3 regions of the Burkholderia sp. PU8-34 genome follow, and region 2 is predicted to be linked to each of the others. Evidence: predicted binding sites of a transcription regulator. Region 2 holds the regulator's gene; each other region holds the start of a gene.

Region 1 (10,188 bases), on a different contig from region 2:
GGCCAGCCATTGAGCGAGATGGGATTCGTAGAACAGGCCGCTTTCGCCGACCGCCTGCGCGAGCGACGCGCGCAGCGTCGCGACGGACGCATCGCGTGCTGACTGGGCCGCGGACACAGCCCGATCGGGCTGCAGCGCCGGCGCGCGCGACGCGTCCTGCGGTGCGGACATGTCCGTGCCGCCCGGCGGCGCGGGATCGGCGAGCAGGATGGTCGGATCGGCGAGCAGCGGCACCCGCCCGACGACGGCCGGCGTCGCGTCGCCGCCGAAGCGCGAAATCGCATCGAGCGCGAGCGCGACGTCGGACAGCGCCATTTGCACGGACGCCTGCGGCGCGCTGGCGGCGGGTGCGGCCGGCACCGGTGCGGGCGACGCGCCGGCGGCGGGCGTGCCGACCTGTGCCGCCGCGCCGCCGCCGGCGGGCGGCACCACGACATCGGTCAGCAGGCTGTCGATGCGGCTCGCGAGCAACGCGGCGGCTACGGTGTCGATACCGGTCATGATCGGGGCCTGCTCACCTCTGCGACATCGATGCAAATACCCGGAACGGCGCCCGGCGCGACGCGCCGGGCGATACCGGACAACCTCAGGAGGCGCGCCGCGCGGTCAGCCGCGCGCGCGGTACAGATCCGACAGCACCTTCGTCGAGCGCCGCGTCTCGAACAGCGCGGACAGCCGCGCGATTTCCGGGCTCGCAAGATCGCGGATCGCCGCGTCGTCGGCGAGGATGCGGCGGATCAGGTCGAGCTTGCGGCCGAGTTCGGACTCGTCGAGCACGACGCCCGGCCCGGCGTCCTTCAGCCCGTCGACGAGCTGCTGGTATTCCTGCTGCAGCGCCGACAGCGCGCCCCAGTCGGCGCTGCGCGCCGCGCGCAGCATGCAGCCGGACACGGCCGCAATCGCCTCGTAGCGTGCGAGGTACTCCGCGTTGCGATTCATCGCGACACTGCCGCGGCCTGTTGTGCGGCCTGTTGTGCGCCCATCCGCGCGACTTCCGGGCCGATGCCGGTCCACGCTTCCTCGAGCGTCGCGAGCAGCCCGTCGACTTCCACCAGCATCGCGTCGCTGGCCTGCGCGTTCGCTTCCAGCAGCCGCCGGCCGATATAGTCGTACAGCGCATCGAGGCGCGCGGCGACCTCGCCGCCCGCGTCCCGGTTCAGCGATGTCTGCAGGCCGCTCGTGACGATGCGGATCGCCTTGCCGATCGCTTCGCCTCGCCCGGCTACGTTGCCCTGCTGCAGGTGCATGCGCGCGAGCGCGACGGCCTGCCGCGCGCCCTGGTACAGCATCGCGATCAGGCGATGCGGGGAGGCGCCCATCACCCCCGTCTCGACGCCGACACGCGCGTACGCATTGGCTCCAGCGTGTCCTGGGGAAAACATGCGCTTCTCCTTGTTGATGCTTTCAATACGGGGCGTCCACCCGTGCGGCGCACGGCGCGGCCTTCTCCCGAAGTTATCGGAATGGAAACCAAAAGCTTTAGACGGGCCGGGGGTAGCCGGATGGCCGGCTGCGGGATGGGCAGGCCCCGGATGGCCCGCCGCGGGATAGCCCGCCCCGGGATGGCCCGCCCCGGGATCGCCCGCCGCGGGATGGCCCGCCCCGGGATCGCCCGCCGCGGGATGGCCCGCCCATCAAACCGACATCTGCATGATGTCGTTGTACGCGCTCACGAGCTTGTTGCGGACCTGCAGCCCGAACTGGAAGCCGATGTTGGCCTTCTGCATGTCGACCATCACGTCGTTCAGCGAGATGTTCGACGCACCGACCTCGAACGCCTGCGCCTCGCCGAGCGCGTGCTGCTGGTCGCCGCTGATCTTGTCGAGCGACGCCTTCATCGCGCTCGCGAACGTGCCGGCCGTCGCCGCGCCCGAGCCCGCGAGCGCCGCCGCCGGGCTCGCCGCGCCGCCCGACGCCTGCGCAGCCATCGCCTGCATCTGTTGCAACACCGAACCGATTCCGCTCACGTTCGCAGTCATGCCGTCTCCAGAGATAAAGGGCCTTTATGGGCCAAGGCGGGGCCGAGGCCGGCTGCCCGCGCGCCACGCCGCGCGTTGCCGCCATGCCGGATCGCGACAAAGCTTAGCAGCGCACCGTGCGGCAAAGCCCCGAAAGTACGGGGGAAACCCCGCTCTTTTCGGGCGATCGGATCGCGGGCGGCGTCCCGATAATCGCACCGTGTCATTGTCCGCCCGCTCGTCCGAGCGGGTCAGTCGCCCCGCTCCGGAGAACCTCGACGCATGGATTCGCAGGCCAATTCGCTGATCACCCCCGACGCCCGCACGGGCCTCGCCAGCCCCGCGCCCGGCGCCGCCGCGGCCGCGGCGCTGCCGGGCACCGGCGGCGCAGGCGCGGACTTCGGGCTCGGCGGCTTCGCGGAACGGATTCCCGGCATCGCGCGGATGAAGGGCAATCCGAAGCTGCCGTTCGTGATCGCCGCCGCGTTCGCGGTCGCGGTGATCGTCGCGCTCGTGCTGTGGAGCCGCGCGCCCGACTACCGCGTGCTGTACAGCAACCTGTCGGACCGCGATGGCGGCGCGATCATCGCCGCGCTCCAGCAGGCAAACGTTCCCTACAAGTTCACGGATGGCGGCGCCGCGATCCTCGTGCCGGCGAACCAGGTCCACGAGACGCGCCTGAAGCTCGCGGCGATGGGGCTGCCCAAAGGCGGCTCGGTCGGCTTCGAGCTGATGGACAACCAGAAATTCGGCATCAGCCAGTTCGCCGAGCAGGTCAATTACCAGCGCGCGCTCGAAGGCGAGCTGCAGCGCACGATCGAATCGATCAACGCGGTGCGGGGCGCGCGCGTGCATCTCGCGATCCCGAAGCCGTCGGTGTTCGTGCGCGACCGCGAGGCGCCGACCGCGTCCGTGTTCGTCGATCTCTACCCGGGCCGCGTGCTCGACGAAGGCCAGGTGCAGGCGATCACGCGGATGGTGTCGTCCGGCGTGCCCGACATGTCCGCGAAGAACGTGACGATCGTCGACCAGGACGGCAACCTGCTGACCCAGCCGGCGTCCGCGACCGGCCTCGACGCGAGCCAGCTCAAGTACGTGCAGCAGGTCGAGCGCAACACGCAGAAGCGCATCGACGCGATCCTCGCGCCGATCTTCGGTGCCGGCAACGCGCGCTCGCAGGTGAGCGCCGACGTCGATTTCTCGAAGCTCGAGCAGACCTCGGAAAGCTACGGCCCGAACGGCGTGCCGCAGCAGGCCGCGATCCGCAGCCAGCAGACCAGCACCGCGACCGAGCTGTCGCAAGGCGGCGCATCGGGCGTGCCGGGCGCGCTGTCGAACACGCCGCCGCAGCCGGCGTCCGCGCCGATCGTCGCGGGCAACGGCCAGAACGGGCCGCAGGCGACGCCGATCAGCGACCGCAAGGATTCGACGACCAACTACGAGCTCGACAAGACGATCCGCCACGTCGAGCAGTCGATGGGCAACGTGAAGCGGCTGTCGGTCGCGGTCGTCGTCAACTACCAGCCGGTCGCCGACGCGAAGGGCCACGTGACGATGCAGCCGCTGCCGCCCGCGAAACTCGCGCAGGTCGAGCAGCTCGTGAAGGATGCGATGGGCTACGACGCGAAGCGCGGCGATTCGGTGAACGTCGTCAACAGCACGTTCTCGACGACGGCCGATCCATATGCCGACCTGCCGTGGTGGCGCCAGCCCGACGTGATCGAGATGGCGAAGGAAGCCGCGAAATGGCTCGGCATCGCGGCGGCCGCAGCGGCGCTCTACTTCATGTTCGTGCGCCCGGCGATGCGCCGCGCGTTCCCGCCGCCGGAGCCGCTCGCGCCGTCGCTGCCGTCGCCGGACGATTCCGTAGCGCTCGACGGCCTGCCCGCGCCGGAGAAGGAATCCGACGATACCGACGCGCTGCTGCTCGGCTTCGAAAGCGAGAAGAACCGCTACGAGCGCAACCTCGAATACGCGCGCACGATCGCGCGCCAGGATCCGAAGATCGTCGCAACCGTCGTGAAAAACTGGGTGTCCGATGAACGCTGAAGGCTTGACCAAGAGCGCGCTGCTGCTGATGTCGATCGGCGAGGAAGAGGCCGCGCAGGTATTCAGGTTCCTCGCGCCGCGCGAAGTGCAGAAGATCGGCGCGGCGATGGCCGCGCTGCGCAACGTCACGCGCGAGCAGGTCGAGGACGTGCTGCAGGATTTTGCGAAGGACGCCGAGCAGCACACCGCGCTGTCGCTCGATTCGAACGAGTACATCCGCTCGGTGCTGACGAAGGCGCTCGGCGAGGACAAGGCCGGCGTGCTGATCGACCGGATCCTGCAGGGCAGCGACACGAGCGGCATCGAAGGCCTGAAGTGGATGGATTCGGGCGCGGTCGCCGAACTGATCAAGAACGAGCATCCGCAGATCATCGCGACGATCCTCGTGCACCTCGACCGCGACCAGGCGTCCGAGATCGCGTCGTGCTTCACCGAGCGGCTGCGCAACGACGTGATGCTGCGGATCGCGACGCTCGACGGGATCCAGCCGGCCGCGCTGCGCGAGCTCGACGACGTGCTGACGGGCCTGCTGTCCGGCAGCGACAACCTGAAGCGCTCGCCGATGGGCGGCATCCGCACCGCGGCCGAGATCCTGAACTTCATGACGAGCATCCACGAGGAAGGCGTGCTCGAGAGCGTCCGCCAGTACGATCCGGAGCTCGCGCAAAAGATCGTCGACCAGATGTTCGTGTTCGAGAACCTGCTCGACCTCGAGGATCGCGCGATCCAGATGGTGCTCAAGGAAGTCGAGTCGGAGACGCTGATCATCGCGCTGAAGGGCGCGCCGCCCGCGCTGCGCCAGAAGTTCCTCGCGAACATGTCGCAGCGCGCGGCCGAACTGCTTGCCGAGGATCTCGACGCGCGCGGCCCGGTGCGCGTGTCCGAAGTCGAGACGCAGCAGCGCCGCATCCTGCAGATCGTGCGCAACCTCGCCGAGAATGGCCAGGTCGTGCTAGGCGGCAAGGCGGAAGACGCATATGTCTGATCCGGCGCGCGACCGCACGGGCGACATGACCGCGTACCAGCGCTGGGAGATGGCGTCGTTCGACCCGCCGCCTCCCCCGCCGCCGCCCGACGACGCGGCCGCCGCCGCCGCCGCGCTCGCCGCGGAGCTGCAGCGCGTGCGCGACGCCGCGCATGCGGAAGGCCTGTCGGCCGGTCATGTCGAAGGGCAGGCGCACGGCTACCAGGCCGGTCACGAGCAGGGCTACCAGCAGGGTTTCGAAGCCGGCCAGGCCGAAGCGCGTGCGCAGGCCGCGCAACTCGCGGCGCTCGCCGCGTCGTTTCGCGAAGCGCTCGCCGCTGCCGAGCACGATCTCGCATCGGAGCTCGCGCAGCTCGCGCTCGACATCGCGCAGCAGGTCGTACGCCAGCACGTGAAGCACGATCCCGCCGCGCTCGTCGCCGCCGTGCGCGACGTGCTCGCGGCCGAACCCGCGCTGTCCGGCGCGCCGACCCTCGCGGTGCATCCGGCCGACCTGCCGGTCGTCGAGGCCTATCTGCAGGAAGAACTCGACGGGCTCGGCTGGAGCGTGCGCACCGACGCGGCGATCGAGCGCGGCGGCTGCCGCGCGCACGCGGCCACGGGTGAAGTCGACGCGACGCTGCCGACCCGCTGGCAGCGCGTCGCCGCCGCGATCGGCAAGGTGAGCGCATGGTGACGCGCACGCCCGAATCGTTCGCGCGCGACGGGATGACACCGCTCGAACGCGAACTCGCGCTTGCATCGTACGGCCCCGAAGCCACGCACGCCACGCACGACGCCCACGACCCGACGCCGGCCGCCGCGCCCGACGCGCCGCGCGCGCCGCACAATCCGCATCTCGCGCACTGGCGTGCGCACCTGAACACGCTGTCCGCGCGCAGTCATCACGCGCTGCCGCTGCGTCCGTGCGGCCGCCTGACCCGCGCGGCGGGCCTCGTGCTCGAAACGATCGGGCTGCGGCTGTCGGTCGGCGCCGAATGCACGATCGAACTGCCGCCCGGCAGCACGCTGCCGCATGCGGAAGCGGAAGTCGTCGGCTTCTCCGGCGACCGCCTGTTCCTGATGCCGACCACCGACGTCGCGGGCGTGCTGCCCGGCGCGCGCGTGTGGCCGCGCGAAAGCGCGCCGGTCACGGATCCGCTCGCGGGCGCAAAGCGGCTGCCGGTCGGCTGGGACATGCTCGGGCGCGTCGTCGACGCGTCGGGCCGGCCGCTCGACGGCCTGGGCCCACTGACGTCGAAGGTCGACGCGCCGCTCACCGCACCGTCGATCAACCCGCTCGACCGCGAGCCGATCCATCACGTGCTCGACGTCGGGGTGCGCGCGATCAACGCGCTCCTCACCGTCGGCCGCGGCCAGCGGATGGGCCTGTTCGCCGGCTCGGGCGTCGGCAAGTCGGTGCTGCTCGGCACGATGGCGCGCTACACGAGCGCCGAGGTGATCGTGATCGGGCTGATCGGCGAGCGCGGCCGCGAAGTGAAGGAATTCATCGAGCAGATCCTCGGCGAGGACGGCCTCGCACGCTCGGTCGTCGTCGCGGCGCCGGCCGACGTGTCGCCGCTGTTGCGGATGCAGGGCGCCGCCTACGCGACGTCGCTCGCCGAATATTTCCGAGACCAGGGCAAGCACGTGCTGCTGCTGATGGATTCGCTGACCCGCTACGCGATGGCGCAGCGCGAGATCGCGCTCGCGATCGGCGAGCCGCCCGCGACCAAGGGCTATCCGCCGTCGGTGTTCGCGAAGCTGCCCGCGCTCGTCGAGCGCACCGGCAATGGCCCGGAAGGCGGCGGCTCGATCACCGCGTTCTACACGGTGCTGACCGAAGGCGACGACCAGCAGGACCCGATTGCCGATTCGGCACGCGCGATCCTCGACGGCCACATCGTGCTGTCGCGTGCGCTCGCGGAAGCCGGCCACTATCCGGCGATCGACATCGAAGCGTCGATCAGCCGCGCGATGACCGCGCTGATCGACGAGCCGCATCTCGACCGCGTGCGCCAGTTCAAGCAGATGCTGTCGCGCTACCAGCGCAACCGCGACCTGATCGCGGTGGGCGCCTATGCGCCGGGCCGCGACGCGCAGCTCGACCGCGCGATCGCGCTTTATCCGCGCATCGAGTCGTTCCTGCAGCAGGGCTTTCGCGAATGCGCGCCGTTCGCGTCGAGCCTCGCCGGGCTCGATGCGCTGTTCGATTCCCACGGAACCCACGGAGGCTGACACCGATGGCCCAAGGCTTTCCGCTGCAGATCCTGCTCGACCGCGCGCAGGAAAACCTCGACGACGCGACCCGGCAGCTCGGCGTCGCGCAGCGCGACCGCACCGCGGCCGCCGACCAGCTCGACGCGCTGCTGCGCTACCGCGACGAGTATCACGCGCGCTTCGCGCAATCGGCGCAGCACGGGATGCCCGCTGGCAACTGGCGGAATTTCCAGGCGTTCCTCGACACCCTCGACGCGGCGATCGCGCAGCAGCGCCGCGTGCTGGCCGCCGCCGACGCGCGCATCGACGAGGCGCGCCCGCACTGGCAGCAGCAGAAGCGCACCGTCGGGTCATACGAGATCCTGCAGGCGCGCGGCGTCGCGCAGGAGGCGCGGCGCGAAGCGAAGCGCGAGCAGCGCGACGCCGACGAGCACGCGGCGAAGGTGCTGCGAATGCGGGCCGACGCGGCCAAGTCGACTTGAATGCCCACTGCCGCTCACTGCGCCGCTCACTGCGCCGCTCACTGAATACGCACGAGAGAACGCCATGCCCTCCCTGTCCCTGCTCGGCTCGCTGATCGATACCGCCGCTTCCGCGCTCAAGGGCGCCCGCAAGACGGACGCGACCGATACGTCCGCGTCGAGCGGCGCGGCCGCCGCACCGCTGCCGTTTGCGCGCACGCTCGAGCAGAGCGTCGCGACGCAGCGCGCGTCGGCCGCTTCGACCACGACAGCCGCGGCGAATGCGTCCGATCTGTCCTTCGCTGGCCCGTCGCGGCACGCGGTCGCCGCCGCAGCAATGTCGAAAGCCGCCGACAGCACGAAGCCATCCGATTCGTCCGACGACAAGACCACCGCGGTCAACCCGGACGCGGCCGCGCTCGCCGCCGCAGCGGCCGTGCAAGCGCAGTTGCAGGCCCGCCCCGACGGCACGGCTGCGACGACGGACGCGGCGAACGCGGCGATCGCGATTGCCACCACCGCCACGACGACCGCGACGGACGCGCCGTCCGCCGACGCGCTCACGCACGCGGGCAACCTGGCGTCGGCTGCCGGCACGACCGGGCCGGGATCGGCCCGCGACGCATTGCACGCGGCGCTCGAAAAACTCACCGGCGGCACGAACGCCGTCGCGCTGCCGGCCAGCGGCGCCGCGACACCGCAGCAAACTGCGACCGCCACCGCCACCACCACCGCCGCGCCGCTGACGCCGAAGGTGCCGACCTTCGACAAGACGCTCGCAGATGCGAAGGGCACGCTCGCGGCAAACCCGGCGCAGCCGCAGGCATCGGCCGCGCCGTCGCTGCAGGGGGAAGCCGCCGCGAAATCCGATCTGGCATCCGGCGCGACGCACGCGCTCGCGGCCACGCAGGATGCCGTCGATCCGGCCCACGCCGCGCTCGCCGCCGCGACGGCCGCCGCCCAGCCCACGCTGCAGGCGACGCCGGCGGCCGCCAACGTCGCCGCTGCGAACGCGAATGTGCTCGCGCCGCACGTCGGCACCGCGGACTGGACGGACGCGTTGAGCCAGAAGGTCGTGTTCCTGTCGAATGCGCACCAGCAGAGCGCCGAGCTGACGCTCAATCCGCCGGATCTCGGCCCGCTGCAGGTCGTGCTGCGGGTCGCGGACAATCACGCGCATGCGCTGTTCGTGTCGCAGCACGCACAGGTGCGCGACGCAGTCGAAGCCGCGCTGCCGAAGCTGCGCGACGCGATGGAAGCGGGCGGTCTCGGCCTCGGCAGCGCGACCGTCAGCGACGGCGGCTTCGCATCGCAGCAGCAGAACCCGCAGCAGACTTTCGCCGGCGGACAAGCGCCGCGGCGAGGGAGCGCCGCACCGTCAGCCGGCGACGCACCGCTCGACGCCGCGCCATCCGCTGCGGCCGGCGCGACCGTGACCCGCGCCGGCCTCGTCGATACGTTTGCCTGAGCATCGGCGCCGCATCCACGCTGCGCGCGCGCCGCTCAGCGGCCGTGCAGCGCGGCCGCCTGGCCATGCGGCGCACCGGCCTTGCGCGCCGCGACGATGAACTCCGCCGCGCGCTCGCCGATCATCACGGACGGCGCATTCGTGTTGCCGCCGATCAGCGTCGGCATCACCGACGCATCCACGACGCGCAAGCCTTCGACACCCCGCACGCGCAGTTGCGGATCGACGACCGCGCGCGCATCCGTACCCATCCGGCAGGTGCCGACCGGGTGATAGATCGTGTCGGCATGCGCGACGATCGTTGCACGCAGCTCGGCTTCCGTCTGGTCCGGCCGCGTGTACAGCTCGCGCCCGCCTTGCGACGCGAGCGGCGCCTGCGACAGGATGCGGCGCATCGCGTGCGCGCCGCGCACGAGCAGGTCGAGATCGCGCGTGTCGCTGAAGAAGCGCGGATCGATCAGCGGCGCGTCGCGCGTGTCGCCGCTCGCGAGCGTCACCGTGCCGCGGCTGAACGGCCGCAGCGCGCACACGTGCAGCGAATAGCCGAATCCCCAGTGCATCTTGCGGTTGTGATCGTCGACGAGCGCCGTGCAGAAATGCAGCTGCATATCCGGCCGGTCGAGCGACGGATCGCTCTTGATGAAGCCGCCCGCCTCCGCGACGTTGCTCGTCATCATCCCCGTGCGGCTCGAGAAGTAACGCACGAGCGCGGGCGTCATCTTCGCGATCCCGCGCAAGCAGACACCGACCAGCTCCGACGAATTCACGCGCGTGTTGATGATGAAGTCGATGTGGTCGATCAGGTTCGCCCCGACGTCCGGTGCATCCTGCACGACCGCGATGCCGTGCCGGCGCAGTTGATCGGCCGGGCCGATGCCCGAGCACATCAGCAGTTGCGGCGAGTTGAACGCGCCGGCCGACACGATCACTTCGGCACGCGCGCCGAGCGTCTCGACCCGCCCGTTGCGCGACACCGCGACGCCGACCGCGCGCTTGCCGTCGAAGCCGACTCGCAGCACCGTCGCATCGGTGATCACGTGCAGGTTCGGCCGGTTGCGGCCATAGAGG
Region 2 (10,188 bases):
GAGCATCTGTTGCTTTGCTGGCCCGCGCCGCCCGCACTGGCGATCGTGGAAATCCGGATCGCTGCCGAGTCCGGAAGCAAACCGATAGTAGTGGCCGCTTGAAACGCCGGATGCGCTGCATCCGGCGTTTCGCATTTGAGGGCGGGATGATGTCATTCGCCCCTGTAGGTCGAGACGGGCTGCTTTGAGCGCGCTTTATGAGATGAGGGCTGCGCGGGATCGGCTAGATTGGCCCGGCAGTAGTCGCGAACTACCGCACAAGCGCGCCTGCCGAAATGGCCGTCGAGGCGGCGCAGTGAAAGACCACAAGAACGAGTGAGAGTTATGCAGAAGTGTAATGATCGACGTTGCCCGATTTGCTACCCGAATTGGCGAGAGGATGAGGCCGCTGCCAGGAAGCGCGCTGAGGACGACCGGCAGGATTGCGTGAACTGCTGGCGTCACTATCAGAATCAGGCTGAAGCAATTGTCTCGGGCGGCGATCCGATATCGATCAATCGCCGAATCAACGCGGCGTATGCGCAACTCTGGCTCGATGATCGCCGGTTCCAGTGGGCGGGGTTGGCCGCGTTTGCGTCGAAGCAGGTTGGGTGCGGTCTGATGAATGCGGCCGACATGATCGGAAAATCGAATCGGCAGCGCAATGTGTATCAGCAGTGGGAACGAACCAGTTCCCCCTTGGAGAGGTTGGCGCCGTATGGGTCGCCAAGAATGCCGGTTCACGATCAAGCGGCCGGAGAAGGCGCGCGCAAGGCCTATGAGATGCTCGCCAAGGGCAACATGTCGCTGTTTCTGGATATCTGGCCGCTGCACATGTTCTACAAGAAATTCGGTCTCCAACGATTTGAGCGTTGCTTGGGCGAACGCGCGCAACTCCGGGGAACGGTTCGGTGGCCGATCGGCGACAGCGTCCCGTTTGCCTCGATGAAAGACGAAATTCGCGGCGGCTTCAGAGCGATAGATGCCGGGGATCTGAATGAAGGCGTCAGGTTGCTGGCTCGACATGAACAGCTCAACATTCTCCAGACCGCCATGTACGACGACCCATATTTTGCGGTATTGATGCGGGCCAATCAGTTTGCGTGGGCTCTGAACATTCCAACGGCATCGTCTCGAGAGATCCAGTTGACGCTTGCCAATCAATGTACGGTCAATGGTGGCAATGCGCGGCAAGAAGTGTTCAGCAAGCAGCCGCTGGCAAACCTGGCCAATGCAGATCAGCGAATGGCATTTGTAATGCGCGCCGCGCGTCGATTCGAGGAGCTATTGAGAGATCCGATTCAACGTGTGCTTGTGGAAAACTCCCTGTTTGTTATTGCGCAGGGAGGCCGTTGATGACGATCCGGAAAACTGGATGGTGCTGGCGGATAGCTGGCTCCATGTTCGCGCTCGCCCTTATATGGGAGGGCTTGGCGGCGATTCGGCCCGTCGATGAGGTTGTGCTGACGATTGGAGAACCGTATGAGCAAGTGCGTCAGCAATCCCGCTCGACATTGCCGATTGCGACGCAGGACAATTCGATCAATCTGTATGTCAAGCGGCCTGCAGCTTTGCGGTTTAGCGACACTCAATATGGATTCGTGACGCCCGCTGCGAAGTTTCTCAGTATCTATGCGGATACGCATGGAAAGGTTTGGTCCGTCACCCTTTCGCCCCAGGTTGAAACACTGCCGCTCGATGCGACGATGGCAATCCTTCTCGATTTGCAGAATCAATTGCGTCGCGGAGGCTGGCATCCGATTCTTGTTGCGAGACATCCGCCGATCGCAGATACGCCCGAGACGAGGGCACGCATGCGATCCAACCTCTCGCCTCAAGCGTTCTGGCTGGCGGGTGACAAATATCAGGTGTCGATCGATGTTCGCCGCTTCATTCACGAAAACCGGCCGGAAGACGAGCGCTACCTGATTACGCTGCAACTGACCGGCCCACCTCTGATGGAAGATTGGCAAGACGAATGAGGCGCGGTATTTGATGCAGACGCTGCGTAGCGGACAAACCCGTTGGGTAGCGCAGAAGCTGCGCACCCCGCGCCGACCGCCCACTCAGTTCTCCGCGCCGACCCACGCCTGCTCGCGCAGCCGCGCGCGCAATCGCGCGACCGCCTGGCTGTGCAGCTGGCACACGCGCGATTCGCTGACCTCGAGCACCGCACCGATTTCGCGCAGATTCAGACCCCGTTCGTAGTACAGCGACATCAGCAGCTTCTCGCGCTCCGGCAGCCGCTCGATCGCTTCGACGAGCGCCTCGCGCAGGTGCTCGTCGAGCAGCGCCGACAGCGGATCGGCGTGGTCGACGCGATAACGGTCGAGGAACGGCTCGTCGTCCGCCGCGCGGTCGAAATCCTCGTAGTAGATGAGCTGGCTGCCGTGCAGGTCCTGCAGCATGCCCTGGTATTCGTCGAGCGGCATGTTCAGGTGCTGCGCGATCTCCGCCTCGCTCGCCGCGCGGCCGAGGTGCTGCTCGACCTGGTGCACCGCCTGCTCGACCTCGCGCGACGTCTTCCTCAGGCTGCGCGGCAGCCAGTCGTTGCTGCGCAGCTCGTCGAGCATCGCGCCGCGGATGCGCTGCGTCGCATAGGTCTCGAACTGCGCGCCCTGGTCTTCCTTGTAGCGGCCGGCCGCGTCCATCAGGCCGATCATCCCGGCCTGGATCAGGTCGTCGAGGTCGACGCTCGCCGGCATCTTCGCGACGAGCTGCAGGCCAAGGCGGCGCACGAGCGGCGCGTATTGCGCGAGCACGTCGGCCTGCGAAATCTTTCCTTGAGCGTTGTACATCATGGCTCTCTCCTTCCTGTGACGCTCACGCGGCGTGTGCCGCCCCCGCCGCGAACGACGGGCTGCCCGCAAGGGTCCGCCGCGCGCCCGGCCTCGGGCGCAGCGGCCAGTACAGCAGGTCGGCGGCAATCTGCCGGTAGTCGCGTGCGGCGGGTGACGTCGGGAACGCGTCGACTGCCGTGCGCACGAGCTCGCGCGCGTGCTCGACGAGCGGATCGGCGCTCACGCAGCCGGCGTCGGCGATCGACACCGCCAGGTAGCGGCGCGCGACGCCCGCGAGGTTGTCGTACGCGATCCGCGCATCGGCATGGCTGCCGACGTGGTTGGTCAGCACGCGGAACTGCGCGATCGCATGCGCGAAATGCAGCCGCTTCATGCACGCGTATGCCTCGGTGATGGCCTGCGCGGCGACCCGCGTGACGATCAGCACGTCATGCGCTTCGCGCGCGAGCGCCGAGAAGCTGCCGTCTGCGCCGAGCTGCGCATCGACGAGCACGATGTCGGCCGGCCCGTCGATGAAATCGCTCAGCTGCGCGTCGCTGTAGCCGGCGCGCGCGAGCCGCGCTGCCGCGCACACGGCGAAGCCGCCGGTGACCCGTGTGCGCGCGCCGTCGCGCAGCCATGCGCCGGCGAGCGTCGCGGCGGCCGAGTGCACGTCGGCGCGCTCGTCAACGACGAGCACGTCCTTGCCGAGCGCCGTGAGCGCGGCGGCGAGGTTCGCGACGGTCGACGTGCAGCCGACGCCCACCGGACCGCCCGTCACCGCGACGATTCTCGACGCACGCCCGGCCAGCAGGCGGCGCAATCCTTCAGCCTGGTCGATCATGCATTTATCCAAAGCGCACCTCGTGCAGCTCGGCGGTGGAACGTGCGGTCAACGCGGAAAGCAGCGTGGGCATGTCCTCGTCTTGCGGCACGAAGGGCGAGCCGTCACGCGGCACACAGAACGCACTCTTCAACAGGAATTTCTTCGTCGCGACGTACAGGTTCTCCGGCACCTTCTGGCCGGTCGACACGTAGTGGACGGGCAGCTTGTAGCGGATCACCGTGTCGAGCACGCCGCCGAGATGGGTCGCCTCGTCGAGCTTCGTGAGCACGCAGCCGGCGAGGTCCGGATGGTCGCCCGCGCTGCGGTACGCCTGCACGACCTCGTTCAGCGTGTCGCCGTGGCTCGTCGCGTTGAGCAGCAGCAGGCGCTGCACCGGCGTGTTCGCGCCGTGCAGCATCGCGATCTGGTCGGACAGCGCGCGATCGCGCTGGCTCATGCCGATCGTGTCGATCAGCACGATGTGCTTGTTGCGAAGCTCGGACAGCGCGAGCTCGAGATCGCCCGCGTCCTTCACCGCGTGTACGGGCACGCCGAGGATCCGGCCGAAGATCCGCAGCTGCTCGTGCCCGCCGATCCGGTAGCTGTCCGTCGTGAGCAGCGCGACCTTGCTCGCGCCGAAGCGCATCACGCAGCGCGCGGCGAGCTTCGCGGTCGTCGTCGTCTTGCCGACGCCGGTCGGCCCCATCAGCGCGAACACGCCGCCGCGCTCCATCAGCGCATCCTCGCTTTCGAGCACCGGCAGGTTCGCCGCGAGCACCGACTGCGCCCACTCGCTCGCCTGCTCGAACGTCTCCGAGCCTTCGCCCTGCGGCAGGTTGTCGACCATCATCCGCACGAGCTGCGCGGAGAAGCCGGCCGCGAACAAGTGTTTCGTCAGCGCGCCGTGCACGGGGCTGCGGCGCTGGCGTTCGTGCCACATCAGGCTGTCGAACTGCTCTTCCATCATGCCGCGCAGCGCGCCGAGCTCGTGCATCACCGTGTCGTTGACGATTCGCTCGATGCGCGCCTTGACCGCATCGGCGACGGCCGCAGCCGCATCGGTCGGGATGCGCGTGCGCTCGGCCGCCTTCGGCGCGGGTGCGTCGGCCGCGCGGCGCGGTGCGCCCGCATCGACCGGAATGCGGCGCGCGGCGTCGCGCACGATGTCGCGCGCCCATTCAGGCGGCGGCACGTCAGCGGCACGTGGCGCGCGGGCGGCGTCGGCCGGCGCGCGGTGGCCGCCTTCGGCTGCCGGCGCGGGCTGGCTGCGTGCCGTAAGCGCCTCGCGCTGCTGCGTCAGGCGCTTCGCATGCTCGACGAGCCACGGCGCGGGTTCGGAAGGGGCGGCGGGCCATCCCGCGGCGGGCGATCCCGGGGCGGGCCATGCCGCGGCAGGTGCCGCTGCGGCAACCGGCTCACCGGCGAAAGCCGAACCGTCCGCCGGTTCATCGTCCGCTTCGGCGCTCGTGCCGAACACCGACGAGAACACGTCCGGCAGCCCGCCGTCGCCCATCGCATACGGATTGGCGGCTGCGCGCGTGCGCGGCGCGAAGCCCGCCAGCGCCGCGCCCGGTTGCGCGGCGACCCGGGCAAGTTCCGGTGCCGCGGCGGGCGGCGCGATCGCAGCCAGCTCGGCGTCGGGGAGCGCGGTGATCTCGACGCTGCCGTCATCGAGCGTGCGGTTCGACAGCACGACGGCGTCGGCGCCGAGCGCCTCGCGTACGAGCCGCAGTGCGTCGCGGCTCGTTGCGCCGGTGAATTTGCGAATGTTCAAGCGGAACCCCCGATGACGTTAACGACCTTGATCGTGCGTGTGTCCGGCACTTCGGCATACGACAGCACTTTCAATTGCGGCAGGCTGCGGCGCAGGAAGCGCGCGAGCATCGCGCGCAGCGCGTGCTGCACCAGCAGCACGGGCGGCAGCCCGAGATTCTGTTGACGCAGCATCGCTTGCTGCGTGCCGGTCAGAAGGTTGTGCGCGAGACCGGGCTCGAGGCCCGGATTCGCGCCGGTGGCGAGCGCCTGCGACAGCACGCGCTCGAGATTCGCGTCGAGCCCCATCACCTGCATGTCGCCCGCGCCCGGATACCACTGCTGCGTGATCGCGCGCCCGAGCGCGAGCCGCACCGCGGCCGTGATGTCGTACGCGTCGGTGAGGCGGCCGGCCTGTTCGGACACGGCCTCGATGATCGTGCGCATGTCGCGGATCGGCACGCCTTCCTCGAGCAGGTTCTGCAGCACCTTCTGCAGCGTCGTCAGCGAGATCGTCTTCGGCACGAGATCCTCGACGAGCGACGGCGCGTCCTTGCCGGTGCGCTCGATCAGCGCCTGCACTTCCTGGCGGCCGAGCAGCTCGGCCGCGTGCTGGACGACGAGATGGTTCAGGTGCGTCGCGACGACCGTGCTCGCGTCGACGACCGTGTAGCCGTACACCTGCGCCTGCTCGCGCAGCGCGACGTCGACCCACACGGCCGGCAGGCCGAACGCCGGATCGTGGGTCGGCGCGCCGGGCAGCGCGGCCGTCACCTGGCCCGGGTTGATCGCGAGCCACTGGCCCGGGTACACCTCGCCGGTGCCGATCTCGACACCCTTCAGCGCGATCCGGTACGCGTTCGGCCGCAGCTCGAGGTTGTCGCGGATGTGGATCACGGGCGGCAGGAAGCCGATTTCCTGCGCGAACTTCTTGCGGATGCTCTTGATTCGCTTGAGCAGCTCGCCGTCGCTGTTCTTGTCGACGAGCGGGATCAGCCGGTAGCCGACTTCGAGGCCGAGCGGGTCGATCAGCTGCACGTCGTCCCAGCTCGCCTCGTGGCTGTCGGCGGGGAGCGCCGCGGGCGGCGCGATGTCGGTGACGTCGCCGGCCGCCTTGCGGGCCGCCGCGCGCTTCGTCTGCGTGCGCGCGAGCCAGATCGCGCCGCCGCCGAGCAGCAGGAACGCGAAGTGCGGCATGCCGGGGATCAGGCCCATCAGCACGATGATCGCGCCGGTGATCGTCAGCACGCGCGGGTTCGTGAACAGCTGGCCGGTGATCTGCGTGCCGATGTCCTCGTCGGTCGCGACGCGCGACACGATCACGCCGGCCGCGGTCGAGATCACGAGCGACGGGATCTGCGCGACCAGGCCGTCGCCGATCGTCAGCAGCGTGTAGTTGGTGCCGGCCGCCGCGAACGTCATGTCGTGCTGGACCATCCCGACGATCAGCCCGCCGATCACGTTGATCGCCATGATGATCAGGCCCGCGATCGCGTCGCCGCGCACGAACTTCGACGCGCCGTCCATCGAGCCGTAGAACTCGGCCTCCTGCGCGACCGACTGGCGGCGCTTCCTCGCCTGCTCCTCGTTGATGAGGCCCGCGTTCAGGTCGGCGTCGATCGCCATCTGCTTGCCGGGCATCGCGTCGAGCGTGAAGCGCGCGGACACTTCGGCGATCCGCCCCGCGCCCTTCGTGATCACCATGAAGTTGATGATCATCAGGATCACGAACACGACGATGCCGACCGCGAAGTTGCCGCCGACGAGGAAGTGGCCGAACGCCTCGATCACCTGGCCGGCCGCGTCGGGGCCGGTGTGGCCTTCGAGCAGCACGACGCGCGTCGACGCGACGTTCAGCGACAGGCGCAGCAGTGTCGAGAACAGCAGCACGCTCGGGAACGCCGCGAAGTCGAGCGGCTTCATCGTGTACATGCTGACGAGCAGCACCATCACCGACAGCGCGATGTTGAACGTGAACAGCAGATCCAGCAGCACCGGCGGCAGCGGCAGGATCATCATCCCCAGGATCATGCAGATGAGGATCGGGCCCGCGAGCGCGCGCAGGTTGGTGCCCGCGAGCAGGTTCGGGCGCTTCGCGAACAGGTTGGCGGGCGTGCTCATGCCGCGCCTCCGAGCACATCCTCGGCTTCGTCGCGCTCGTCGTCGGCCGACACCGACGCGCCCTTGTCGAGTTCGGCCGGCACGTCGAGATCGACCGGCACGGCCGGGAACGCGCCGCCTTCCACGCGGAAGCGCTTGAGCTGGTACACCCACGCGAGCACTTCGGCAACCGCCGCATACAGCGAGCCGGGAATCTCGCGCTCGAGTTCGACGTTGTGATACAGCGCCCGCGCGAGCGGCGGCGCCTCGAGCAGCGGCACGTTGTGCTCGGCGGCCAGCTCGCGGATCCGCGCGGCGACGAGGTTCACGCCCTTCGCGACGACCTTCGGCGCACGCATCGCACCGTCGGTGTACTGCAGCGCGACGGCGAAGTGCGTCGGGTTCGTGACGACCACGTCGGCCTTCGGCACGGCCGCCATCATCCGGCGCCGGGCGATCGCGCGCTGCTGCTGGCGGATCCGCCCCTTCACGTGCGGATCGCCTTCGTTCTCGCGATGTTCGCGCTTCACTTCTTCCTTCGTCATGCGCAGCTTCTTGTTGTACTGCCAGATTTGATACGGCACGTCGAGCGCCGCGACCACCAGCATCCCGGCGACCGTCGTGCCGCAGCACACGGCGACGAGGTGGAGCGCATCGGTGAGCGCCGCGTCGAGCGGCTGGGTCGCGAGGCCGAGCAGCTCGTCCTTCGCGCGCCAGATCGCGACGCCGCCGATCCCGCCGACGACGAGCGTCTTCGCGAGCGACATGCCGAGCTGGATCGGCCCCTGGATCGAGAACATCCGGCCAAGACCCGTCAGCGGGTTCAGCCGGTCGAGTTTCAGTTCGAACGTCTTCGACGAGATCAGCCAGCCGCCGAGCGCCATCGGCGCGAGCAGCGCGGCAAGCCCCGTCAGCGCGAGCAGCGGCGCGAGCGCGGCGAGCCCTTCGAGGCTCGCGCTGCCGGCCGCCGACAGCATCCGGTGCGTGTCGAACGCGGCCGCGCGGTCGAACGAGAACGCGCCGCGCAGCATCGTCTGCAGGTGCATGCCGATCGGCCCCGCGAGCAGCCACGCGCCGTAGAAGCCCGCCGCGAGCAGCGCGAACGAAGCCAGTTCGCGCGAACGCGCGACCTGCCCCTCCTCGCGCGCCTTCTCGCGGCGCCTCGGAGTGGCGGCTTCGGTCTTGTCGAGATCGCTCTCGTCTGCCACGGGGCCTCCAGACGGGTACGGCGGGATGCCGCTTTCCAGTGACACCGATTATTCATGGAGGCGTCAAACGCCGATCGGTCGAGCAAAGCCGGGAAAGGGGGGTATTTCGGGGAATCGGGCGCGGGCAGGCGCAAGCGGGAATGGCGCGGCGGCGAGGCTTTGCCGGGTGTGGCGGCGGGCCGGGTCACGCGGTGCGCGGGGGCACGATGCGCGGCACGTCGGATCGGATGGAGTCGGGGTCCGGGAGTGTGGTGTCGGTGTCGGTGTCGGTGTCGGTGTCGGTGTCGGTGTCGGTGTCGGTGTCGGTGTCGGTGTCGGTGTCGGTGTCGGTGCGGTGCGGTGCGGTGCGGCGCGGTACGGCGCGGCGCGGTGCGGTGCGGTGCGGTGCAGTACCGGCCGGTTCGTAGTGCGCCCGCGCCGCCCGGACGATAAAAAGGGGGCGAAAATTCGCCCCCTCGTGATGCCGCCATGCAGCCGCGCGTCAGTACGCGACGTAAGGCGCCGCGCCCCCGTTCGACGTGAGATCCATCCCGAAGTAGATCGTCTTGCCGTAGAAGTGCGGCAGGCCGATATCAAGCCAGGCCGTCGAGCCGAACGGTCCGGCGATGTCGTTGAACGCGAACGTCGACGTGTTCGAGAACAGCGTGTCCGCGTTCTGGACCGACATCGACACGTTGCTCGCCGTGCCGTTCAGGCCGGTGAGCGTCGCCGTGTAGGTGGCCGTCGACGCCGGGCAGTAGAACTGCGTGTTGCGCGAGCACACCGTCTGCGCCGAATCGTTGAAGAAGTATGCGTTCGAGCCCGTGTCGAAGAACGCGGTCACGGTGCGGCCGAGGAACGTCGAGTTCTGGAGGTCGCCTGTCGTCGTCGACGTCAGCTTGGTCGTGGCCCCGAACCGGTTGTTGGTCTGCGTGCCGATGCCGAACGTCAGCAGCCCCGTCGCGCTGGACTGGCCGCTGCTCGAGATCTGTGGCATCTGCACGATCACGCCATTGTTGTCGCTCGCGAAACGCTGGACAGGATTGGCCACCTGCTGCGACAGCGACACGAGCGTCACCGCGCAGCTCGCATTGCCGTTCGGGCACGCGTAGTAGTTGTTGCTGGCCGACGACGTCGACGTCGCGCAGGTCGACCCGCAGTCGTACGGCGCCGGCCCGATGCCGAGAATCCCGTTCGCGCCGAGCGCGCTTGCGGAGTTCGCCGACGCCCCGCCGTTCGTGCACGAGGTCGGGACGTTCGTCGTGCCGAGGTCGCCGATGATCTGCACCGGCAGCGAACTCGCGGTCTCGCCGCTCACCTTCAGGTCGACGGTGCGCACCGAGCCCCACGTATAGCTCGACACGAACTTGCCGCATTCGGCGATCGGCGCACCGCCGCTCGTGGTCGTGGTGGGCAGGCTGGCGAGCACGCCGGACACCGCGCTGCCGACGAGCCGCAGCCCGTACGACGCGGTATCGACGAGCACGTTGTCGACGACCTGGCAGTTCGACGTGCCGGGCGCGCAGACCGTCACGCTGACGGTCGGAATGTTGATCACGTTGGC
Region 3 (10,188 bases), on a different contig from region 2:
TCGCGTACGCGATCACGAGGCCGACGAGGATCAACAGGCGCTGCAGCATCCCGCGCGCGAACACCGCGACGCCGCCGACCGACAGCACGGTGACGAGCGCCATCGCCGAATCGAAGGTCGACGCGGACACGCCCTTGACCGCGATCGGCGCGAGGTTGAGGCCGATCACCGCCACGATCGCGCCCGTGACGACGGGCGGCATCAGCGTCTCGATCCAGCGCGTGCCGACCGCCGACACGATTGCGCCGATCGCGATATACACGACCCCGCACGCGATGATGCCGCCGAGCGCGACCGGAATGTTCGGGTTCGGGCCGCTGCCGCCGTAGCCCGTCACCGCGATCACGAGGCCGATGAACGCGAAGCTCGAGCCGAGGTAGCTCGGCACGCGGCCGCCGACCAGCACGAAGAACAGCAGCGTGCCGACGCCCGACATGAAGATGCACAGGTTCGGATCGAAACCCATCAGCAGCGGCGCAAGCACGGTCGAGCCGAACATCGCGACCACGTGCTGCACGCCCATCGCGATCATCTGCGGCCATGACAGGCGCTCGTCGAGGCCGACGACGCGCGCGGCCGCGCCGGTCGGTTGGACCCGCCAGCGCGGGAAATAGGAATCGGACATCGGGTTACGCTCCTGGCTTGTCGGTCGCCCGGCTGCGACGGATGCGCCGGGCCTGGAATCTGGCGCGAAGTGTACGGAGCGGGAATGGCGCTGGCAAGCAGGCGCCGGCGCGGGGCGCGCAGAACGCGCGCGGGGACAGGGCCAGACCCGATGTGAGCAGGCGCTTACATCGGGCCCCGGCCCGGGACATCAGGGATTGATGTACTGGAACAGCGACAGGTTCTGCAACTGGACGAACGCCTTCTGCGCGCCGGTCAGCGCATTCTGCATCTGCAGGTACTGGCTGATCGTCGACACCATGTTCGTGCTCGTCAGGTCCGACAGGTTGCTCTGGATCTGCAGCGAGTTCGTCGACATCACCGTCTGCATCGCCTTGATTTCCTGCTCGCGGCCGCCGACCGACGCCTGCACAGTGAGGATGTTCGTCATCGTGTTGTTCAGCTTCGTCGTGCCGGTCGTCATCACGTTCGCGAGCGCGGCCGCCGCGGTCGTGCTGCTGCCGACCGGCGAATTCAGCGCGGCGATCATCGTATCGAGCGTCGCGAACACGTCGGTGCCGGCCTGCGGCGCGGGCGTGACCGAGAATGTGTCGCCCGGCGCCGGCGAGCCCGACACCGGCACCGTCAGGCCGTTGCCGACGGCGATCGCCGCGCCGTCCGTATACGGCTGCGCGGTCGGCGGCGGCGGCGGCGGCACGGCCGTGTTGTCCGTGACCGTGTAGGTCGGCGCAGCCGCGGTGCCGCCGAACGTGATCGTGAACTGGTGCGCGTTGGTCGCGGCCGACGGGTTCGTGATCGTCACCGCGCCGATCGTGCCGGTCCCGTTGTTGCCCGAGCCCGCCGCCGGCACCGGCTGGCTGCCGAGCATCGGCACCGACATGAACACGCTCGCACCGTTGTCGCCTTGCGAGATCGAGCGCGTGTCGGAGATCTGTACTTCGCGCGAACCGCTGTCGCCGCTGTAGGCCACGCCGCCGCCCGCCTTGTTCACGAACGGCGGCGTCGTCGACTGGAAGCCGGCGAACAGGTAGTTGCCCGCGCCGTCGGTCGTGTTCGCGAGCGTCACGAGCTGGTTGCGGTAGCCCTCGAGCTGGGTCGCAAGCGCCGAACGGTTGCTGTCGGTCAGCGAGCCGTCGCCCGCCTGGATCACGATCGTATGAATGCTGTTCAGCAGGCCGTTGACGCTCGTGAGCGTCTGGTCTTCCTTCTGCAGCGACGACAGTGCGACGTTCTGGTTCGACGAATACTGCGACAGCGTCGCCGACGTCATCGACAGCTGCACGGCCTGGGCCGCGCCGAGCGGGTTGTCGGCCGCCGTCGACAGGCTCACGCCGCTCGAGATCTGCTGGTAGAGCTGCGAGAGCTGCGCCTGCTGATCGTTCATCTGGTCGACGTTCAGCTGGAAGAATTGGGAGCTGGAAATCCGCATCGCCTCGGTCCTCGCTTGATTAGTTGAACAGGCCGAGCACGGTCTGGAACAGCGTCGATGCCGTCTGGATCACCTTCGCGTTCGCCTGGTAGAGCTGCTGGTACTGCATCAGGTTCGCCGCCTCCTCGTTCTGGTTCACGCCCGACACCGACTGCTGCGCGGACGTGATCTGGCCGACGAGCGCCGTCTGCGCGGCGCTCGACGACTTGAGCTGGCTCGCGGTGTTGCCGATGCCGTTCACGTAGGTCGCGTAAGCGCCCGTCAGCGTCGCCGTGCCGTTGGCGAGCGTCTTCGTATTGACGAGCTTCGACAGCGCAAGCGCGTTGCTGCCGTCGTTGGTGCCGCCCGCGTAGGCGCCGATCACGAACTGGTCGCCGTCGGCCGGCGCGCCGGACAGCGTGACGCTCACGCCGTTGATCGCGCCCGCCGTGCTGCCCGTCATCGTCAGCGTCGCGCCGGTCGCTGCGCTGTACGACACCGGCGTCGACGCGCTCGCGATCGTCACCGACGTGCCGCCGATCGTCACCGTCGTGCCGGCCGGGAAGCCGGACAGCGTCTGCGTCGACGCGTCGTAGGTCAGCGTGGTCTTGGCCGGCACCTGGTAGCCGGCGCTCACCGTGCCCTGCGTGATCGTGGCCGTCCCCGAATTCGTCGACACGGCCGACGACACGACCGGCGACGCCGCCGCGATCACCGAGCCGTTCGACGTCGCGAGCGCGAAGGTGTCGGTCGCGCCGCGCGTCGGCAGCACCGTGAACGCATCGCCGGCGTTCATCGAACCGGACGGGAACGAGAAGTTCAGCCCGTTGATCGAGCCGGGCATCGACGGCGACGTGCCGACCAACGCGCCGCTCGCGCGGTCGGTCAGCGTGTACTTGCTGCCGTCGTACGTCAGCGTGTAGTCGCCCGTCGTCGGCTGCGCGGCGTTCGCGAACGACACGGACAGCGTCGCGTTGCCCGTGTTGCCCTGGTTCGCATAGACGGCGGGGTTGCCGACCGAGAACAGGGGCTTGCCGACGTTGCCCGACAGGTCGATGCCGAGCGCATTCTGCGCGTTGACCTGCGCGGTGAAGCTGGTCGCGATCGCGCCGAGCTGCGCCTGCGCCGGATCGAGCGTCTGGTTGCGGAACGACAGCAGGCCGCCGAGCGTGCCGCCCGACAGCGACGCGTCCGGCAGATTCTGGTTCGGGCCCTGCGGGTTCGCGCCGGCGATCCCCTGCGACACGACGGTCAGCTCGCTCGGATCCGACGGCGACGTGACGGCCGCGAGCTGGTAGCTCTTGTCGGCGACGACGAGCGGCTGGCCGCCCGCGAGAAACACGCTGTAGCCCTGCGCGTTGCTGACGGTCTGGACGCCGACGAGGTTCGACAGGTTCGACACCGCGAGGTCGCGCTGGTCCATCAGCTGGTTCGGCGGCTGCCCCTGGGCGCTTGCCGCCGCGATCTGCTGGTTCAACTGCGCGATCTGGGTCGTATACGAATTGATCTGCGACACCGTGCTCGACAGTTGCGTGTTCACGCTCTGGCGCAGCGTGTCGTACTGCTGGCCGGCCGAGTTGATCTGGTCGGCGAGCGACTGCGCGTTGCTGATCGCGGTCTGCCGCGCGGACGGGTCGGACGCGTTGTTCGCGACGTTCTGCAGCCCCGTGAAGTAGTTCGTGATCGCGGTCGAGATGCCGGCCGTCGGGCTGCCGACGTAGTTGTTCAGCTGCGCGACCATCGAATACCACGTCGACAGCGCGCCGCTCTGGGTCTGTGCGCTGTTGAGCTGGTCGTTCAGGTACTGGCTGTACTGGCGCTGGACGGTGACGGTGTTCACGCCCTGCGGCACGTAGCCGCTGCCCGTGTACTGGCCGCTCGCCTCGGCATAGACGGGCCGCTCGACCGAATAGCCGGGCGTCGAAGCATTGCTGATGTTCTGGCTGGTCGTCGTCAGGCCCCATTGCGCAGCGTTCAGGCCGCTGAGACCGAGGTTCATGAGAGTGTTGGACATGCGCGATCCTGATGAGCGGGCCGCGCTGCGGCCGCCGGTTGCGTGACTCCCGGTATAACGGCCGCGGATCGGAAAAATTGAGGGAAAAATGCACGCGGCCGCGCGTGCCTGCGCGGCGCGCAACGGCCCGGCTGGCGGGCCGGCTGGCCGACTAGCCGACTAGCCGACTAGCCGACGTCAGGCGCGCGCGAGCTGGCGGCGCTTCATCTCGAGCTGCGTGATCAGGCGCTGCAGCGTGTTCTCCGCGCTGCCCGGCAGCGACATGAAGCGGAAGCCGAGCTGGTAGCGCCGCGAGCCGTTCGGCACCTCGGTCGCACGCTGCGACACGAGCTTCAGGTCGAGCGACAGCTTGCCGTGGCCGTTCAGCTCGAGCTCGACGTCGGGCAGCAGCGTGCCGACCTCGAGCGCCTCGACGCGCTCGTCGGCCGTGCGCAGCCCGACGCCGCCGAGCGACAGGTTGTGCACCTCGAACAGGAAACTCTCGCCGTCCGGCAGCTTGCCGCGGCACAGGTACGGATCGACGATCGGCGCGTCGACGCGGAAATATTCGCGGCGCTGGATGCAGTACAGCAGGTCGGGGAAATCGGCCTCGAATGCGGGGAGCCCCTCGAAGCGCGTCTCGCGCGGCGTGCGGGTCGCGAACTCGACGCGCACGCCGTCCGGCGCGGCCGAGAACTTGCAGTGCGAGGCCGCGAGGATCCCGCTGTTCTGCTCGGCGAGCGCCCCCCAGTCGAACGTGAAGGTGCGCGCGCCGACGTCGACCTCGAGCAGCCGGGTGACGAGCTGGCCGCCCGGGTACTGGACGGTGAGGAAATCACCGCGGCTCACGAGGTTGCGCAGCTGCACGCCGATTTCAAGCGGGTTGCGGCGGGCATAGTCGGGCCCGGAATGCCCCGCGTCGGGGCTCGTGTCCGTCGACTGATCGATATTCATGGCTTGCCGGTCATTCTTGTCATTGAGCGCACGGGAACCGATGCGCGATAAAACCGGGCCAGAACTGTCACCCGGTCGCAGGTCTCTCACACTTAGCGGCAGTGCTGTCCGAAAGTTTAGATCGATTTCTCGAATTTTTTTGCGCAAACGTTCAAACCGCGTACGGCCGAACATGGCGTGATCGGACAACGGGGATCGGCGGCGGGGATGGGCGGCGGGGGCGCAGCGGTGCCGGCGGTGGCGGGGACGGTGGAGCGGGCGTGAATCGGCGATCGGCCGAATCGGCAAATCGGACAGTCCGGCGACCGGTCAGCCGATCTGCTGCATGATCGAGATCAGTTTCTTCGCGTAGTTCGGGTCGGTCGCGTAGCCGGCCTTCTGCATCCCGTGCGCGAAGCCCTCGACGCTGCGGCTCGCGCTCAGCACGCCCGCGTAGCGCGGATTGTTCTTCAGCAGGTTCGCGTAGTCGGTCATCGCATGCTCGTACGAGTCGTACGCGCGGAACTTCGCGACGACGCGGCGCGGCGTGCCGTTCACGTATTCGGTCGTCAGCGCCGACACCGTGCGGCCGGTCCAGCCCTTGCCGGCCTTGATGCCGAACACGTTGTGGCTCGTCGAGCCGTCGGCCGCCAGGATCTCGCGCTTGCCCCAGCCCGATTCGAGCGCCGCCTGGCCGACGATGAAGCGCGCCGGGATGCCGGTCGCCGCGCTCGCCGCCTGCGCGGGGCCCGCGAGCCGGTCGACGAACGCGTCGGCGTCGGCCACGCCGCTCGCGCCTTTCAGCGGCGGCGTCAGCGCGCTGCCCGCCGAGTAGCCGCGCCCGTTCGCGAGCGCGCCGTTGTTGGCGGCCGCGTTCGCGTAGGCCTTCGCCATCGCGTTCATCGCGGCCATCCCGCCCTCGCTGCCGGCCGCGCCTGAGCCGGCCGCGCCGAAACCGGCCGCGCCCAAGCCCGCCGCGCCGGCGTCGGCCGCCGTATCGGCGCCCGCGCCGAGGTTCGCGTTGCGCATCAGCTGCTTCATCAGCGCGTCGGCCACGCCGATCCCCTTCGACGACATCTGCTGCGCGAGCTGCTGGTCGAGCATCGACGTGTACATCTTCGACGTGTGCGAATCGAACAGCCCGCCTTCGGGCGTCGCGTCGCGCATGCTCTTCAGCATCATCTGCGTGAACATCGCGTCGAACTGCCCCGCGACGAGCTTCGCGCCCGCCTGCGGCGACTGCTTGACCTGCGCGCGCAGCGCGTCGAAGCCCTGCACGTCGAGCGCGAAGCGCTGCGTCAGGCCGTTCCCGTTCCCGTCCGGAAGATTCGCCGTCATTTAGATGATCTCCAGATCGGCGCGCAGCGCGCCGGCCGCCTTCATCGCCTGCAGGATCGACATCAGGTCCGCGGGCGTAGCGCCAAGCGTATTGAGCGCCTTCACGACGTCGGCGAGGTTCGCGCCGGCCGTCACCATCTTCAGCGCGCCGTTGTCCTGCTTGAGCTGGATCTGCGACTGCTGCGCGACCACCGTCTGCCCGTTCGAGAACGGCCCCGGCTGCGACACGACCGGCTGCGTGTTGACGACGACCGACAGGTTGCCGTGCGCGACCGCGCAGCTTTGCAGCGTGACCATCTGGTTCATCACGATCGAGCCCGTGCGCGCGTTCAGGATCACCTTCGCGGCGGCCTTGTCCGGGCTCACGTCGAGATTCTGCAGGCGCGCCATGAACGCGACCTGCTGCGCCGAATCGGCCGGCGCCGCGAGCTGGATCGTGCGGCCGTCGAGCGCGGTCGCGGTGCCGGAGCCGAAGCTCGAATTGATCGCAGACACGATCCGCTGCGCGGTGCCGTAGTCCATGTCGTTCAGCTGCAGCTGCAGCATCCCGTTCATCTGCGCGACCGCGTTCGGCACCGCGCGCTCGACGATCGCGCCGCCGACGATGCGACCCGCCGCGAGCTGGTTCACCTGCACGCGGCTGCCGTTCGCGCTCGCGCCCGCGCCGCCGACCGCCATGTTGCCCTGCGCGAGCGCATACACCTGCCCGTCCGCGCCTTTCAGCGGCGTCATCAGCAGCGTGCCGCCGCGCAGGCTTTTCGCGTTGCCGAGCGACGACACGGTCACGTCGAGCGCCTCGCCGGGCCGCGCGAACGGCGGCAAGGTCGCGGTGACCATCACGGCCGCGACGTTCTTCAGCTGCATGTTGGTCAGCGACGAGCTGCCGCCGTTCGCCGAGCCGTTGTTGATCGAGATGCCGAGGTTCGCGAGCATGTTCGCGAGCGTCTGCGTCGTAAACGGCGTCTGCATCGTCTGGTCGCCGGTGCCGTCGAGGCCGACGACGAGGCCGTAGCCGATCAGCGGGTTGTCGCGCACGCCCTGGATCTGCGCGAGATCCTTCAGGCGCTCCGCGTGCGCGGGGCCGGCGGCGAACGCGCACAGGCACGCGCACACGGCAAGCACGCTGAACGACAGGCTTCGGAGCAAGGACTTCATGGCATCACCACGGCGCGATGTTGAGGAAGAAGCGCTGCAGCCAGCCCATCGTCTCGGCTTCGTTGATGTAGCCCTTCGCCGAGTATTCGATCTTCGCGTCGGCGACCTGCGTCGAGTAGACCGAGTTCGCGCCGGAGATCGTGTTCGGGTTCACGACGCCCGAGAAACGCACGAACTCGTTGCCCTGGTTGATCAGCATCTGTTTCTGCCCGCTGACGATCAGGTTGCCGTTCGGCTGCACGCCGGTCACCGTCACCGTGATCGTGCCGTTGAACGTGTTCGCGGCGCTCGCGCCGCCCGTCGCGGTGAACTTGTTCGCGCCTTCGGCCGACAGGTTCGTCTTCGCGAACAGGCCGCCGAGGAAGCCGGCGGTCGGCACGTCGAAGCTCGTATTGCCCGCACGGTTCGTGTTCGCGCCCGACGATTTCGTCGCGTTGATGTTTTCCGCGATCACGATCGTCAGGATGTCGCCGACGTTGCGCGGCCGCTGGTCCTCGAACAGCGGCCGGCCCGCATAGCCCGGGTTGTAGATCGAGCCGGGCGCCTGCATCGCCTGCGGCATCGGCGGCTGCGCCGTCATCGGCTGCTGGATGATCGGATCGTGCGGGATCTGCGCACAGCCGGCGAACGCCGCCACCGCGAGCACGCATGCTGCGCGATCGGTGGCGAACGGGAGGAGGCGAACCTGCTTCATGGCGACGACGCGTATTTCCGGTTAGCTCTTCATCTGCGTGACGGTCTGCAGCATCTGGTCGGACGTCGTCACGGCCTTGCTGTTGATCTCGTACGCGCGCTGCGTCTGGATCATGTTGACGAGCTCCTGAACGACGTTCACGTTCGACGCCTCGACATAGCCCTGGTTGAGCGTGCCCGCGCCGTTCAGGCCCGGCTGCGACACGTTCGGCGCGCCCGACGACGTGGTTTCCGCGAACAGGTTCTCGCCCTTCGCCTCGAGGCCGGCCGGGTTGATGAAGGTCGCGACCTGCAGCGAGCCGATCTGCACCGCGTTGGTCGAGCCCGGCTGCGTGATCGTGACGACGCCGTCCTTGCCGATCGTCATCGACGTCGCGTTCTGCGGGATCGTGATCGCCGGGATCACCTGGTAGCCGCTCGACGTGACGAGCTGGCCCTGCGCGTTGGTCTGGAACGAGCCGTCGCGCGTGTAGGCGTTGGTGCCGTCCGGCATCAGCACCTGGAAGAAGCCCGCGCCGTTGATCGCGACGTCCTTCGAGTTGCCGGTCTGCGTGAGGCTGCCCTGCGTATACAGGCGCTCGGTGGCGACCTGCTGGACGCCGGTGCCGAGCTGCAGGCCCGACGGCAGTTCGGTCTGCTGCGTCGAGTTCGCGCCGGGCTGGCGGATCGTCTGGTACAGCAGGTCCTCGAACACCGCGCGCGAGCCCTTGAAGCCGTTGGTGCTGACGTTCGCGAGGTTGTTCGAGATCACGTCCATCTGCGACTGCTGCGCGTTCATGCCGGTGGCGGCGATGTAGAGCGAACGGTTCATTCGGTTGGTTCTCCTGCGTGGGCTGGCGCTGGCGCTCAGCTGAAATTGAGCAGCTGGTTCGCCGACTGCTCGTTCTGGTCGGCCGTCTGGATCAGCTTCGACTGAAGCTGGAAGGCGCGCGCGTTGTCGATCATCGCGACCATCGCGTTCACCGGGTTCACGTTGCTGCCTTCGAGCGAATTCGGCGCGACGACGACGGTCGGGTCGGTATCCGCCGGATTGCCGTCGGCGGTGCGGAAGAGGCCGTCGTCGCCGCGCGTGAGCGTCGCCGGATCGGGATTGACGAGCTTCAGCTGGTCGACGATCGCGACCGCGGTCGGCGGGTCGCCCGGCATCAGCGCGGACACCGTGCCGTCCTTGCCGATCGTGACCTCCGCGTTCGGCGGCACCGAGATCGGGCCGCCGTTGCCGACTACCGGCTGGTTCGTCGCAGTGACGAGCTGGCCGTTCTGGTCGACGTGCAGGTTGCCCGCGCGCGTGTACGCCTCGCTGCCGTCCGCGGTCTGCACGGACAGCCAGCCGGCGCCCTGCACCGCGATGTCGAGCGGATTGCCGGTACGCGTGAGCGGCCCCGGCGCGAAATCCGCGCCCGGCGTCGACGCGAGCACGTAGGTGCGCGTCGTCGTGGGATCGCTCGTGCTGCCGTCGCCGAAATTCATCGGCACCGCGCGATAGTTCGCGAGCTGCGCGCGAAACCCGGTCGTCGATGCGTTCGCGAGGTTGTTCGCGACGATCGCCTGCTGGTCGAGCGACTGCGACGCGCCCGTCATCGCCGTATAGATCAGTCGGTCCATGGCTGCCCGTTATCCGCGCGTCACAGGTTGATGAGCGTCTGGTCGACGGTCTGCTGCGTCTTGATCGTCTGCGCGTTCGCCTGGTAGTTGCGCTGCGCGGTGATCAGGTTCACGAGCTGGCTCGTCAGGTCGACGTTGGAGTTCTCGAGCGCGCTGCCCTGCAGCGTGCCGTGGTTCGTGCTGCCCGGCGTGGAGATCTGCGGCACGCCCGACTGCGCCGTCTCGACGTACTGGTTGCCGCCGATGCTCACGAGGCCGTTCGGGTTGTTGAAGTTCGCGAGCACGATCTGGCCGAGCGTCGCCGTCTGGCCGTTCGAGTAGTTGCCCGTGACCTTGCCGTCGGAGCCGATCGTGAAGGTCGTCAGCGTGCCGCTCGCGTAGCCGTCCTGCGCGAGGTTGTTCACGCCGTCCTTGCCGCCGTACTGCGTCGTGCCGGTGA

The links. Region 2 encodes FliA, which starts transcription of late flagellar genes. Its sites were predicted from a motif close to CTAAAGTTTNNNNNNNNNNNGCCGNTA; they were not measured.
Region 1: a site for FliA is predicted at 1,457-1,483, ahead of fliS (flagellar export chaperone FliS). Genes of this name have one in related genera too.
Region 3: a site for FliA is predicted at 4,102-4,128, ahead of flgK (flagellar hook-associated protein FlgK). Genes of this name have one in related genera too.

What each region holds. Positions count from the first base shown of each region.
Region 1 is NZ_JBSAXC010000012.1:127,269-137,456, reverse strand. Features, by position in the region: gene fliK (flagellar hook-length control protein FliK) at 1-501, opposite strand, end outside; gene ACV22Z_RS25475 (flagellar protein FliT) at 607-939, opposite strand; gene fliS (flagellar export chaperone FliS) at 936-1,382, opposite strand; gene fliE (flagellar hook-basal body complex protein FliE) at 1,635-1,979, opposite strand; gene fliF (flagellar basal-body MS-ring/collar protein FliF) at 2,241-4,007, shown strand; gene fliG (flagellar motor switch protein FliG) at 3,997-4,992, shown strand; gene fliH (flagellar assembly protein FliH) at 4,985-5,668, shown strand; gene fliI (flagellar protein export ATPase FliI) at 5,662-7,209, shown strand; gene fliJ (flagellar export protein FliJ) at 7,215-7,673, shown strand; gene ACV22Z_RS25435 (flagellar hook-length control protein FliK) at 7,738-9,120, shown strand; gene ACV22Z_RS25430 (GMC family oxidoreductase) at 9,156-10,188, opposite strand, start outside.
Region 2 is NZ_JBSAXC010000020.1:56,089-66,276, forward strand. Features, by position in the region: gene ACV22Z_RS31190 (DUF2515 family protein) at 325-1,335, shown strand; gene ACV22Z_RS31195 (flagellar biosynthesis sigma factor) at 1,380-1,961, shown strand; gene ACV22Z_RS31200 (RNA polymerase sigma factor FliA) at 2,046-2,780, opposite strand; gene ACV22Z_RS31205 (MinD/ParA family ATP-binding protein) at 2,803-3,615, opposite strand; gene flhF (flagellar biosynthesis protein FlhF) at 3,608-5,359, opposite strand; gene flhA (flagellar biosynthesis protein FlhA) at 5,356-7,458, opposite strand; gene flhB (flagellar biosynthesis protein FlhB) at 7,455-8,645, opposite strand; gene ACV22Z_RS31225 (hypothetical protein) at 8,873-9,052, shown strand; gene ACV22Z_RS31230 (DUF3443 domain-containing protein) at 9,127-10,188, opposite strand, start outside.
Region 3 is NZ_JBSAXC010000012.1:177,092-187,279, reverse strand. Features, by position in the region: gene ACV22Z_RS25720 (solute carrier family 23 protein) at 1-625, opposite strand, end outside; gene flgL (flagellar hook-associated protein FlgL) at 815-2,053, opposite strand; gene flgK (flagellar hook-associated protein FlgK) at 2,073-4,046, opposite strand; gene ACV22Z_RS25705 (flagellar brake protein) at 4,224-4,979, opposite strand; gene flgJ (flagellar assembly peptidoglycan hydrolase FlgJ) at 5,289-6,296, opposite strand; gene ACV22Z_RS25695 (flagellar basal body P-ring protein FlgI) at 6,297-7,451, opposite strand; gene flgH (flagellar basal body L-ring protein FlgH) at 7,456-8,145, opposite strand; gene flgG (flagellar basal-body rod protein FlgG) at 8,167-8,955, opposite strand; gene flgF (flagellar basal-body rod protein FlgF) at 8,991-9,749, opposite strand; gene flgE (flagellar hook protein FlgE) at 9,770-10,188, opposite strand, start outside.